2 regions of the Butyrivibrio sp. FC2001 genome follow, and region 2 is predicted to be linked to the other one. Evidence: a T-box and tRNA genes for the amino acid it is inferred to sense, from the RefSeq annotation. Region 2 holds a T-box; the other holds one or more tRNA genes.

Region 1 (6,684 bases), on a different contig from region 2:
ATCATGAGTGAGAAATCCGGAACACTTAAAAACATTATACTTGGTGTTCTCGGAGGAGTTGTTGGTGGTTTTGTATTTAAGCTCATCGGATTTACCGCAACAGGACTTATCGGAAGCCTGATAGTATCAACTGTAGGTGCTTGTATCTGCATCTGGCTTGGAAGAAAGCTGTTTTAAGGAGGTGGCGAGTATGATGATGGTTACTACAGAAACAATTTCCGGAAAGAATCTGGAAATGATCGGACTTGTAAAGGGAAGCACAATTCAGACAGTCAACGCTTTTAAGGATATAGGCTCCGGACTCAAAACTCTGGTGGGTGGCGAGCTTGGAAGCTATACCGAGATGATGACCAAGGCAAGAGAACTTGCTACAGACAGGATGATCAAGGAAGCGGAAGCCCTTGGCGCTGATGCAATAGTCGGTGTAAGATATTCATCTTCTTCAGTAATGCAGAGCGCAGCTGAAATAATGGCTTATGGCACAGCAGTGAAGTTTGCCTGAGGAGCTATTTTGATAGATGATGAATCATTTGGGGATTGGCCCTCTGCTTCATGAAAATTGGAGTGGAGGGCTTTTTTATATAAAAAGAAGATCCCTCTCGGAATCTTCTGGTAGTGCCTGCTGATTATATTATGATTACCAAACGAAGGTAACTGCGTTAGCAATATCTTCGGAGATAGTATTATCTTTAACGAGTTTTCTGAGCCATTTTTCGAGATCGCCCACCTTGTGGTTTGTCTGGATAAAGTGAATGCTCTTGCCTTCTACGTCACTTGAAAGAAACAATTCGTACATATACATAAGAGAAACCTCCATTTAATCATCTTATTTTTGTTTCATTCATTTTGGCCATTTGAATGTTCTTTTTCGCTTACAGAAAATATATCGATGGGTGGTTTGGATTTCTTTAGGGCATTTTCAAATGTTTATTAATATCTTTTTTCAGGGGATATTATGAAAATTTGATACATTTTTAGAGGTTTAGGAAATCGGTTATTATACTATGAATATAATGACAACTATAAATGTTGGTGTTATTATTCGATATATAAAAGAGATAAGCGGAGCGGAAAAAGAGCTCCCGGAAAGGAAAAGACATGACAACAATGAATCGCAATTATTGCCTCTATAGCGAAAGTTATGAATCATCACTCCAGTATAAATCAGAGTGGATGTTTAGTTTCATGCGCCCATTTAAGGATAGGCAAATGCGAGAAAAGGTTGTTTTAGCAAAGGTTCGGATGGAGTAAACCGGATCAGGAGCTTATAGATAAACATGTTTGCGTACCGCTTACCTTAGATGACAAGGCAAGCGGTTTTATTTTGCTTGAAAATAGAAAGCAAGAAAGGAGTCAAAATTGACACAGAATATTCCAGCGATCGATATGGTCGCTACGGGACAGAGAATTACAGATTTAAGAGTGGCAGCCGGTATGTCTGTTAGGGATTTACAGGATGTGTTTGGATTTGCTACTCCGCAGGCGATTTACAAGTGGCAGCGCGGAACAGCGATGCCAACATTGGATAACTTAGTTGTATTAGCATCTGTTTTAGGAGTTGCTATGGACGACATTATTGTGATTGAAGGGGAATGCCTTTATAAACTAAGCGCATAAATTGAATATAGGGAGTGAAAGCTCCCACACGGTCTCCTGGTCTAAAGGTTAGGACACAGCCCTTTCAAGGCTGAAGTACTCGGTTCAAGTCCGGTGGGGATCACTATGGGTAGGTAGCCTAGCGGCGAAGGCAGGGGTCTGTAAAACCCTGACAACTGAAACAGCGTGAGTTCGAGTCTCACCCTGCCCACTAAGTTTGCGTGTTAAGTGGATTTTTTAATGCAAAAAAGGAGATAACGAAAATGGATTATCCGGTAATAGATATTGAAGGAACAGGAATAAGAATTAGAGAACTGATAAGAGAAAGCGGTCATACAGTCCCAGAGGTTTCAGAATACCTCGGAGCAAGTACATCGCTTGTGTATAGATTCTTAAGGGGAGTAGTATTCCCAAGCATAGACAGGATCATGCCCCATTCCTGGAATTAACTTTTTACATATAAAGTGATTATGAACTACAAATCACCTTAAATTAGCCATTTGACAGAAAAATTACTGTTAAATGGCTATTTTTCTGATATATTAGAACTATGTTTTTGTTGGTGGAGCGAAAATATGAACCTAAGACAATACATCCCTTCTAAAGATTTTGATGAGATAAAAAACTGGATAGATGACGAAAGAACGCACGCTATGTGGTGTGCAGGCCGATTTGAGTATCCTCTTGAGCAGGAGAATTTTGAAGCTGTTCTTAAATTTATAGCATCGCAGTGGGGAGATACTCCGTTTGTGGTAAGCCAGGATGATGGAAGCACTGCGGGGTTCTTTTGCTATTCATTAAATGAAGAGACAAAAGAAGGCATGTTGAAGTTCATCATAGTCAATCCAGAGCTTCGCGGAAAAGGAGTAGCTAGGGAAATGCTGGAACTGGCATCAAACTATGCCTTTGAGAAAACCGGAGCCGAAGCGGTTCATCTGAACGTTTTTACCACAAACATAAGAGCTAAGAAGTGCTATCAGAAAGCAGGCTTTACAGAACGGAACGTTACAGAAAATGCATTTTCATATAAAGATGAATCTTGGGGAAGATGCAACATGATAAAGCACAGAGAAGATAAAGGAGGAGCGGTATGATCACAAGAGATGAGGCTTTTGAACTTTTGAAGAAGTATAATAAGGACCCTTTTCACATCCAGCATGCACTGACAGTTGAGGCTGTCATGAAGTGGTACGCAAATGAGCTTGGGTATGCCGAGGATGCTGAGTACTGGGGAATTGTAGGCCTTTTGCATGATATAGACTTTGAGCTGTATCCGGAAGAACACTGTCTTAAAGCTCCTGAACTTTTAAAAGAAGCTGGAGTTAGTGATGACGTCATCCACTCTGTGTGCTCGCATGGCTATGGAATCACCGTTGGCTGTGGAACAACGATAGATGTGGAGCCGGTTCACGAGATGGAAAAAGTGCTTTTTGCTGCAGACGAGTTAACAGGTCTGATCTGGGCAGCAGCTCTCATGAGACCATCCAAGAGCACGAAGGATATGGAGCTTAAGTCTCTTAAGAAAAAGTATAAGAGCAAGGGCTTTGCTGCAGGCTGCTCAAGAGAAGTGATTGAGCGAGGAGCAAAGCAGCTTGGATGGGACCTTGATAAGCTTCTCACCATGACCCTTCAGGCGATGGCGGAAAAAGAAGACCTGATTCAAAAGGAGATTGCTTAACATGAAAGTACTTTTTATGACTTGTCCCTGAGACTAATGTTGAAGTAAATCTCGGTAAAAGTATAAAAAGTACCTGGAATTACCTGAAAAAGTAATAGTAAAATGTAGTATATTTAAGTAAAAATAGGTACAAAACTAAGGAAAGGAACCCAATGGTAAAAAAGATAGTCAGAGACCAGTTCTTTTTACAACAAAAGTCAGAGCCGGCAACCCCAGCTGACAAGCAGGTTGTAGAGGACCTTCTGGATACATTAAGAGCAAATCAGGACAGGTGTGTGGGAATGGCTGCGAATATGATTGGCGTTAAGAAGCAGATCATCGTGGTGGCAGCAGGACCCTTTATTTTCCCTATGATAAATCCGGTTATAACCAGGAAAACCGGCGAGTATCAGACGGAGGAAAGCTGTCTTTCGCTGGATGGTGTAAGGCCATGCACGAGATATAAAGAGATTGAGGTTGATTATCTAGATCAGGACTTTAAGCCCAAGCATGGAAAATATACCGATTTTACAGCGCAGATAATACAGCATGAAATCGACCATTTTTCCGGTATTTTAATATGATTTGAATGGAAAAATAGAGAGAATTTTTTTGCAGAGATAGATATATATTCAAATGCGGGTTCATATTAAGATTATTTCATCAACAAATTATCTAAGTCACAGGGGACAGGAGGAGAATCTATATGACACCCAGCATTTTACTTCTTTTAACAACAATTACAAATGGTAGTTTTTTACTCTTTTTATATCTCAAAAAGAAGGAAGAGAAGAAGAAAAAAGAGACATCTGAAAACTGATTCCTACTTATACAATAGTTGTAAAGAGTTTATAATAGAAAACAGTTGTATTGAAAAAAAGATTTTGAAAAGGGAACAGGAAATCATGGTATGAGTGGAGCAATGATGGGATTTATCATCTGGGCGGCAGTTGGAGCCATTATAATTTTGATGGGAATCAAAGATATATTTTCGAAAAAGGCCGCAGGCTTTTGGGCTAATGTCGAACAGTTTCCGGTAAATGACATAAAGGGGTATAACAGAGCGACAGGGATTTTGTTCATACTCTACGGCATTATTTTTATTGTGTTAGGACTTCCCATATTATCTGGACAAAACTCACCGGTTATCCTACTCTCAGTATTGGGAGTGATGCTGGAAACTATAGTACTTATGGCAATATACATAATAGTGATTACTAAGAAATATAGAGGTTAAATGCCTCTATATTTTTGATGAGGAAAAAAGATGAATATACAGATTTTTGGCACTAAGAAGTGCAACGATACCAAAAAAGCAGAGCGTTTTTTCAAGGAGAGAGGCATAAAGTTTCAGTTCGTTGATCTGAAGGAAAAGAGCATGAGCAAGGGAGAGCTCACTTCTGTTGCAAGTGCTAACGGTGGAATCATGAACATGATAAATCCTGATGCGAAGGATAAAGATGCTATTGCGCTTATCCAGTACATTGCGGATGATGATAAGCTTGAAAAGCTACTGGAAAATCAGCAGATACTTAAGACTCCGGTAGTGAGAAACGGTAAACAATCCACGCTGGGATATCAGCCAGATGTGTGGAAAAAGTGGGAATAAAAATATTGGCAAGAAGATAATGTGGGAGGCTTTTATGACAAAGGTTGGGGATTCGATAACGATAAATAGAACTGTGATAAGAAACAGGCTTACCATGGCACCGACAGTTAAATTTGATTATGCAGGTGCTGATGGAAAGGCTACTGAAAAACACATAGAGCATTACAAAAAGCGCGCGGAGCATGGCTGCGGCCTGATATGCGTTGAGGCAACAGCTGTTACACCAGGAGGAAGATTCGGGAAAATCCACATGGGTTTGTGGGATGATGACCAGATCGACGGACACAGACAGATTGCAGAGGTTTGTCATAACGCCGGGGCAGCAGTCATCATACAGCTCAACCATGCAGGACTTAATGCCAATCCTGAGCTTGGAGAAGTGATCGCTCCCTCAGCGGTGCCTACCCGCGATGAGAATGTTCTTGCTAAGGAGATGACTGTAGAAGAGATCCATAAAATGCAGGAAAGCTTTGCAAGTGCTGCAGTTCGTGCGAAGAAGGCCGGTTATGATGGCGTGCAGCTGCACGGATGTCATGGCTATCTGATCAATCAGTTCATGTCAAAGAAGACCAATCTCAGAACAGATGAATACGGCGGAAGTGACGAGAACAGAGCTAGGTTTGGCGTCGAGATAATCCGCATGATCAGGGAGAGATGCGGCGATGACTTCCTTATATCGGTGAGAACTGCCGGAATTGAGCCGGACATAGCAACAGCAATAAAAATCGCAGAAGAGTATGTTAAGGCAGGCTGCCACTATCTTCAGGTTTCTACTGGAATCGAATGGGATGATCCGACTCTTAAGGACGAGGGAAAACCGTACAATCAGATATGTGAGCTTGGCGTGAGGTTCCATGACCATTTCAAGGGCCGTGTTCCTGTTTCATGCGTAAACGGTATATATGAACCTGAGCTTGCAAAATATCTTATAGAAAATGATCTTGTGGACACCGTTGACCTTGGAAAAGCAGTCCTTGCAGATCCGGCTTTTTGCGAGGCGGTATTAAACGGAACACCTTTCGTAAAGTGTTTTTGCTGCCCGAATTGTCAGTATGGTCCCGGAATGCCGCATAAATGCCCGGCCAAAAGAAAGGTAAGTTAAATGTTTTTTATAATGGGAATTTCAAATGGCAGGAAGGATTTTGATTTCAATCAGCTGATCACCTGCGCCATTTGTGGAAAATATGGACGTTTTAACGTGTTCATGACATATACTGTGCTGTCGCTGTTTTTCATACCGACCTTAAAGTGGAACAGACATTACTACGTGCAGACCAGCTGCTGCGGAACAGTTTACGAGCTTGATCCTGAGATAGGAAAAATGATAGCCAGAGGGGAAAACGTGGAGATTCTGCCTGGTCATCTCACTCAGGTGAGTAGCGGAAGAGGCTTCACAACTGGATATAAGCAGTGTAGACAGTGCGGCTACGAGACAACAGAGGATTTCGATTTTTGCCCGAAGTGTGGGACGAGGTTTTGAGAGGCATCGCCAGGTTTGCAACAATTTCCTCCGCCCAACTGTATTATAAGTAGATTGGGGATAAGAGGAGGATTGTTTCTTATGAAAAAAACAATTTTTGCAGCAATTTTAGTGATGGCTTTTGCCTGTTTGTGTGGATGCGCATTGTTTAAGGGGCCTATGCCTGAGCTTTCAAGCGAATACTATGTTGGAACCTATTATGGGGGCTGTGGATATGGCTCCTACTATGACTGTTTTTCAGGAAAAGTGATTGTCTGCACAAACAAGGATCTGCTTGTATATATGCCCGATGACTTTTCCAGAGAATACGAGCTTGTGAAAACACTCAAGCTTACAGATGAT
Region 2 (6,684 bases):
GTATTCGTAAAGATCTGAGAGTTTATCGAAGCATTCATCTCTTTTTTCAATGGGAACCTCCGTCGCGCAGGACATCTTTTGTATCTCCCATTTGCCCCAGCATTCATCTATGCCGCGGAGCTTATCTCCCATCTCCTTAATAACCTTATCGCCATACATGTCTCCCTGGAAATCTTCAAGTTCAAGATACAGATGATTGGGGCCTTCCAGAATCGGCTTAAAGCCATACTCACGGACAGTCTCGATTGACCTTATGGCATCCTCTGTCGGAATAAGCCTGCTATAGACCACTTCTCCGTTGTACTCGATCATCGTTCCACAGGCTGAAACTATGCCATCGAAACCGATACTAAGGAGCTTTTCATTAGTGACAAAGGCTCTCGCCCTGCCTGTGTTAATGAAGCACTTGTGCCCATTAGCCCTGGCAGTACGGATTGCCTCGATTGTCTTTTCATTTATCTCATTCTTATAGTTCCAAAGAGTTCCATCAATATCAAAAAATAAAACCATTAAAATACTACCTTCTTAAAGGACTTCTTTCCTCTCTTAACCATAACACCGTCACCTGCAAAGGTATCCTTTGTGTATGTGGTCTTGAAGTCTGTAACCTTCTCATCAGCAAAGGTTACGCCACCCTGCTGAACTGCTCTTCTTGCCTCACTTCTTGTAGGGCAAAGTCCTGAAGAAACAAGTACCTGAAGGATATCGATAACGCCGTCTCTGAAGTCCTCTTCCTTAAGATTAACTGCAGGTACGTTAGCGAGATCTCCGCCGCCTGCAAAGAGAGCCTTTGCGCCGTCCTGAGCCTTCTGAGCCTCTTCCTTGCCATGAACAAGGCTTGTAAGCTCGAATGCAAGAATTTCCTTCTTCTCGTTGATTCTGGAATCTTCCCACTTCTCCATCTCCTCGATCTCCTCGATAGGAAGGAATGTGAGCATCTTAAGGCACTTATCAACATCAGCATCGCCAACGTTTCTCCAGTACTGGTAGAAATCGTAGGGTGATGTCTTTTCAGGATCAAGCCATACAGCGTTACCTGCTGTCTTACCCATCTTATTACCCTGAGAGTCTGTAAGAAGAGTAATTGTCATAGCGTGAGCGTCCTTACCGAGCTTTCTTCTGATGAGCTCAGTACCACCAAGCATGTTACTCCACTGATCGTCACCGCCAAACTCTAAGTTACAGTTGTACTTCTGGAACATGTAATAGAAGTCGTAGGACTGCATGATCATGTAGTTAAACTCAAGGAAGGAAAGTCCCTTCTCCATACGCTGCTTGTAGCACTCTGCACGAAGCATGTTATTTACTGAAAAGCATGCACCAACCTCTCTTAAAAGCTCGATGTAGTTAAGGTTCATGAGCCAGTCAGCGTTGTTAACCATCATAGCCTTGCCTTCGCCGAAGTCGATGAATTTCTCCATCTGCTTCTTGAAGCACTCAGCATTGTGGTCGATGTCTTCTCTTGTGAGCATCTTTCTCATGTCGGATCTTCCTGAAGGATCACCGATCATAGTTGTACCGCCACCAATAAGTGCGATAGGCTTGTTACCTGCCTGCTGGAGTCTCTTCATAAGTGTAAGAGCCATGAAGTGACCAGCTGTAAGGCTGTCTGCTGTACAGTCAAAGCCGATGTAGAATGTAGCCTTTCCTGCGTTAACAAGCTCTCTTATCTGCTCTTCATCTGTTACCTGAGCGATAAGTCCTCTTCTTTTAAGTTCTTCATAAATCTGCATATTGCACCTTCCTTTTCTGCTCGGGCATTTTTGAAAATAAAAAACGCCCTGCGCAATCGTTAATAGATTACGAAGGACGGGTTTAAATCCGTGTTACCACCTTCATTTACATAAAGCTCACGCTTCATGCCTCAGTAAGTACTAGGAAAATATTCCGCATACTCTTCCGACTAACGCTCGGTTCTCGTCACAGCTTACTAGATAACTCATTCTTCCGCGCAGCTCCCGGAGGTATTCATCTAATGGTCATATCCGCGCCTCTCACCAACCGGCAACTCTCTGTGGCTGAATCATTAAACTACTTATTCCGTTCATAGCCTTTAAATAATAATTATCCTTATTTTTAATTTATTGTCAAGATAAAATCCCTGCAATTCCTCATCGAAATTGCAGGGATTATTAAACGCATTATATCTGTCTGAAAAACTAGCTATAAATTAAAGTCTTGTCCAGATAGAAAGCTTCTTCATCTTGTTCTTGAAGAATGCTGAGCTTGTGATAGGTGCGTTACCGTTTGCAAAATTAGTAACCTTAGAGCTGTTCTTTGTTACTTCCTTCTTTGTTCCAGCAACACCAAGGAGCATATTGCCTTCGTTAGCTGTGTAGTACTGTACTTCGTAGCTTGTATCCCAGCTGGTATCAAGATAGTAAGTTGCTCTGTAGTAACCGCTTGTCTGTCTGAATGTCTTCCACTCCTTGTTGTGTGAGTAGCCATAAGCATATCTTACCTTGCCTGCTGCGTTTGAACTGTTATAAGCACAACCTGTTGTAGCATCGATAAGGTAGCATCCGCACATGATATCATCCCATCTGTGCTTACTTGATCTTACAATCTTAACTGTGTTGTGCTTGATCTTGTTCTGAGTTGACTTCGGAACAGATACGTGCATCTCTACTGTTGCCTTCTTAAGCATTCCGTTGTAAAGGTAAGGAAGATAATAATCCTTAGTGATAGAATCAAATCTTACCTTAAGCTTCTGATAACCGATGCCAGGGAAGTATGTCTTGATTGTGTAGCTTCCGCCTGCACTTGCGTTTGTGTTGAGCTTGCTAGCTGAGTAGCTAACAGCGTGTGCTGTCTGAGGCATTGCTGTAAATGTGATTGCACATGCAAGAGCAATACCAGCGAGTGATTTTAATACTTTTCTCATACGTTTTTCCTCTTTCCTCTCTTGAGAGCAGATCTCTCCTTACGATAAGTCCCCTCTACTTATCTGAAGATCAGTTCCCTAAACTTTTCATGCGGTTAATATAATAACATAATTTTTCAAAAAAAGTAAGTTTTAATGAAATAAAATTTTATCAACCATCTTACTTAAATTTTAATATCAGAATTTAATCTTAGCCTTCTTAAGAAGCTTCTTATAAGCCTTCTTGCAACTCTTAGGCATCTTCAGTTTGAAGTTCTTAGCATCCTTACCGAATGCCTTCTTGCCAAATGATGCGATCTTTGTTGACTTAACTGTTACCTTCTTAAGCTTCTTACATTTGTAGAATGCTTCCTTGCCGATAGAAGTAACATTAGCGCCGATTGTAACCTTCTTAGTCTTCTTATTGCCCTTCATGAAGTTCCGAGCGATGTCTGTTACATTAAGGTTGAAGCCTGCAAGTTTTACTGTTTCAGGAATGGTAACTTCCTTAGAAGCTGTTGCAAGGCTGATTGCGCTCAAGTTACCGGCAGCATCCATAATACGGTAATTGATGCCGTTATCCTGGAACTCTCTTCCGGGCACGAATGATACTGCAGGAGCAGCGTTTACTCTGTTGTTTGCAATAATCGGAGCATCTGAATATTTGATTTCAACATTGAACTCAAGGTTTCCAAGTGCATCAAGGTCCTCTTGTGAATATATATTTCTATTTGTATCGCCGCCTGTTACTTCATCAAGAAACATAAGCATGATCAGTGCTTCCCTCTCTGTGCACTCAGGATTCTGCATTATAGTCTTCTTGTTAATTACATATGTACCTGTACCTGTTGAGCCATTAAGAGCAGATATTTTTACTGTATATCCATCAGACTGCTCTAAAAGAATTCCCTGATAAGGATTGTTTGATAAAACTGATGTAGCATGTCTGGAATCCTGATATTTTTCTGTAAACTTCCAATCATATGTAAGTACAGAAAACATAACTGCATAGCTATCACTAACTCCCTTGGGAATATTGTTAGGATCAGTAACACCATCTAAATCCTTTTCACTAAAGCCTACTGTCTTACCATTACTAAGATCTACAGACAGATTTTTTGTTGCAGCCTTTGCAGTTATGGAACCAAGTCCAAGCGCACCTGCAAACATAAATGTAGCGCATGCAATTGTTGTTAAAGCTTTGCATACGCCTGTTTTGAAACTTTTCTTCATTTCCCCATTTTCCTCCATAAAAACTAAAATTTGATATTTATTATCCTGCCATTTTTTTAAGTTTGTGTCCATATTGTGATCTGATTCTTAAGATTTCCTTAAGGATACTTACAAAAAGAGTCAGATAATTGCAGGTACTGTCAAAAAATCGGCGACCCGAATATAATTCAGGTCACCGAAAACACAATTTAAAATATTAGTATATATCAGCAATTAACACTTAATCTTTGCCTTCTTGAGAAGCTTCTTGTAAGTCTTCTTGCAGCTCTTGGGAAGCTTTAATTTGAATTTCTTTGCATCCTTACCGAATGCCTTCTTTCCAAAGGTTGTGATCTTTGTAGAAGTAATTGTAACTTTCTTTAGTTTTTTACATTTGTAGAACGCTTCATTCCCTATAGATGTAACGTTAGAACCGATTGTAACCTTCTTTACCTTCTTGTTGCCTTTCATAAAATTCGGAGCAACATCAATAACATTCAGGTTATAGCCTTCAAAGCCAACAGAATCAGGGATAGTAACGCTCTTTGAATTGGCAGTGAGGCTGATTGCGCTAAGGTTACCTATCGCATCCATTATGCGATATTTTATTCCGTTGTCCTCGAACTCTCCTCCCTGAATTAAGGATACTTTACCGGTTCCTTTTGCCTCCTCATCCTTAACAATTGGAGCATCCGAAAATTTTATTTCAACATTGAATACAGAGTCACCATACAAAGTCCGCTCTCCTAAGAGCAACTCCTCCAGCCAGTTTATATTCATCCAGGCTTCATCTTCATTAAACCTATGAGAATTAACTAATGTTTCCTTAGAAATTACATATTTTCCTGTTCCTGCTGAATTACTTAGGGCACTCACTGTAACATCAGAATTATCTGATTCTTTATATTCCGCTCCCTGGTAAGGTTTTTCAGAAAACACAATCTTGAAATCTTCTGCTTCAAAATCATCCATTATACCTTGCGTATCATACATCCACATTATAATTGCTACTACAACTGCATCCTTATAGTCTTTGGTATAATTTTTGTCTTTCCTCATCTGTTTTTCATTAAAAACAATATTTCTACCATTGCTAAGATCAACAGTCCAGGATGAAGTTGCTGCCTTTGCAGATATAGAGTTAATTCCAAATGCTCCTGCAAGCATAAAAACAACACACGAAGCGACCATCAAAAATTTATAGATACTTTGTTTATAACATTTCATCATATTACTCCCGATATTAAATAATTAAAGCTTATATCCTGCCTTCTTAAGGAGCTTCTTGTAAGTCTTCTTGCAGCTCTTGGGAAGCTTTAATTTGAATTTCTTTGCATCCTTACCGAATGCCTTCTTACCAATTGTTGTAAGCTTTGTAGACTTGATTGTTACTTTCTTAAGCTTCTTGCACTGGTAGAAAGCCTTGCTTCCAATAGATGTAACGTTAGAACCAATTGTTACTGTCTTGGTCTTCTTATTGCCCTTCATGAAATTCGGAGCAATGTCTATCACGTTTAAATTATATCCATTAAGATTTACCGAATCAGGTATTGTAACCTTCTTTTTGTCTTCAGTAAGCTTAATCGCGCTTAAGTTACCGGCAGCACCCAAGACGCGATACCTAATGCTGTCTGCTTCAAACTCTTTGTTAACGATAAAAGAAACTGCAGATGTGCCAAGTCCATTATTGGTTGTGATGATAGGCAGATCCGAAAAATTAACATCAACGACGATTTCAACATTATTATTTCTGACATAATCGTATTCAACCTTCTCACCATACAACACAGCTAACACTTCTTGTATGCAATAACAGGCACTCCATCTGTCCCAACCTGCCTTCATAAGACTATCCGCACTGACAACATATTTTCCTGTTCCAATTGCGCCATTAGCCCCTTTAATAGAAACGTTATCTTCATCTATAAAATTTAGCAAAACACCCTGATAAGGATTCTTAGAAAACTCAGCTGTAACTTCTGCTCCAATCTCGGGTTGTTTCATAGTTGCAATATCCAGAGTATATGTTTCAACAATCGCTGCTAATGCAAAGGCATCTCTTTCTTCTTTTGGAGGATTAGCCTCCTCAAAAACCTTCTCATTATAGGTATAGGTTTTTCCATTACTCAGGTCTATTGACCATGTCTTGTTAACAGCTGCCTTTGCAGATAAGGAATTAATTCCAAGTGCTCCTGCAAAAACAAAAGTAGCGCATGCAATAGTAGTTATAACCTTGCATGCGCCTATTTTAATACTTTTCTTCATTTCCCCAAATTCCTCCTAATACTTTTTTTCAGCAAAAGCTATCATGCCATATTTTAGGAGGATGAGTCAATAGATTATATTTTTTCGTAATTAGAACTTAATCTTTGCCTTCTTAAGGAGCTTCTTATAAGCCTTCTTGCAACTCTTAGGCATCTTTAATGTAAAGCTCTTTGCGTCCTTACCAAATGCCTTCTTACCAATAGTTGTAAGCTTTGTAGACTTGATAGTAGCCTTCTTAAGCTTCTTGCACTGATAAAATGCCTTGCTTCCTATTGATGTTACGTTAGAACCGATTGTAACCTTCTTTACCTTCTTGTTACCCTTCATGAAGTTCTGAGCAATGT

Evidence for each region. The T-box of region 2 lies ahead of tyrS (tyrosine--tRNA ligase). A T-box ahead of a tRNA ligase gene usually reads a tRNA of that ligase, here a tRNA-Tyr.
Region 1: it encodes a tRNA-Tyr, which carries the amino acid that the T-box ahead of tyrS (tyrosine--tRNA ligase) is inferred to sense. The anticodon was not compared.

What each region holds. Positions count from the first base shown of each region.
Region 1 is NZ_AUJH01000028.1:11,183-17,866, forward strand. It holds gene G601_RS0112630 (GlsB/YeaQ/YmgE family stress response membrane protein) at 1-177, shown strand, start outside; gene G601_RS0112635 (YbjQ family protein) at 191-502, shown strand; gene G601_RS26195 (hypothetical protein) at 638-802, opposite strand; gene G601_RS0112645 (helix-turn-helix domain-containing protein) at 1,387-1,617, shown strand; tRNA gene G601_RS0112650 (tRNA-Glu) at 1,648-1,720, shown strand; tRNA gene G601_RS0112655 (tRNA-Tyr) at 1,725-1,807, shown strand; gene G601_RS0112660 (helix-turn-helix domain-containing protein) at 1,860-2,045, shown strand; gene G601_RS0112665 (GNAT family N-acetyltransferase) at 2,172-2,690, shown strand; gene G601_RS0112670 (HD domain-containing protein) at 2,687-3,274, shown strand; gene G601_RS0112675 (peptide deformylase) at 3,427-3,837, shown strand; gene G601_RS0112685 (hypothetical protein) at 4,164-4,490, shown strand; gene G601_RS0112690 (arsenate reductase family protein) at 4,521-4,862, shown strand; gene G601_RS23165 (oxidoreductase) at 4,897-5,964, shown strand; gene G601_RS0112700 (zinc ribbon domain-containing protein) at 5,965-6,342, shown strand; gene G601_RS0112705 (hypothetical protein) at 6,424-6,684, shown strand, end outside.
Region 2 is NZ_KE384132.1:721,517-728,200, forward strand. It holds gene G601_RS0116820 (Cof-type HAD-IIB family hydrolase) at 1-510, opposite strand, end outside; gene tyrS (tyrosine--tRNA ligase) at 510-1,733, opposite strand; T-box leader at 1,803-2,057, opposite strand; gene G601_RS0116830 (hypothetical protein) at 2,171-2,884, opposite strand; gene G601_RS0116835 (leucine-rich repeat protein) at 3,062-4,096, opposite strand; gene G601_RS0116840 (leucine-rich repeat protein) at 4,310-5,266, opposite strand; gene G601_RS0116845 (leucine-rich repeat protein) at 5,327-6,340, opposite strand; gene G601_RS0116850 (leucine-rich repeat protein) at 6,431-6,684, opposite strand, start outside.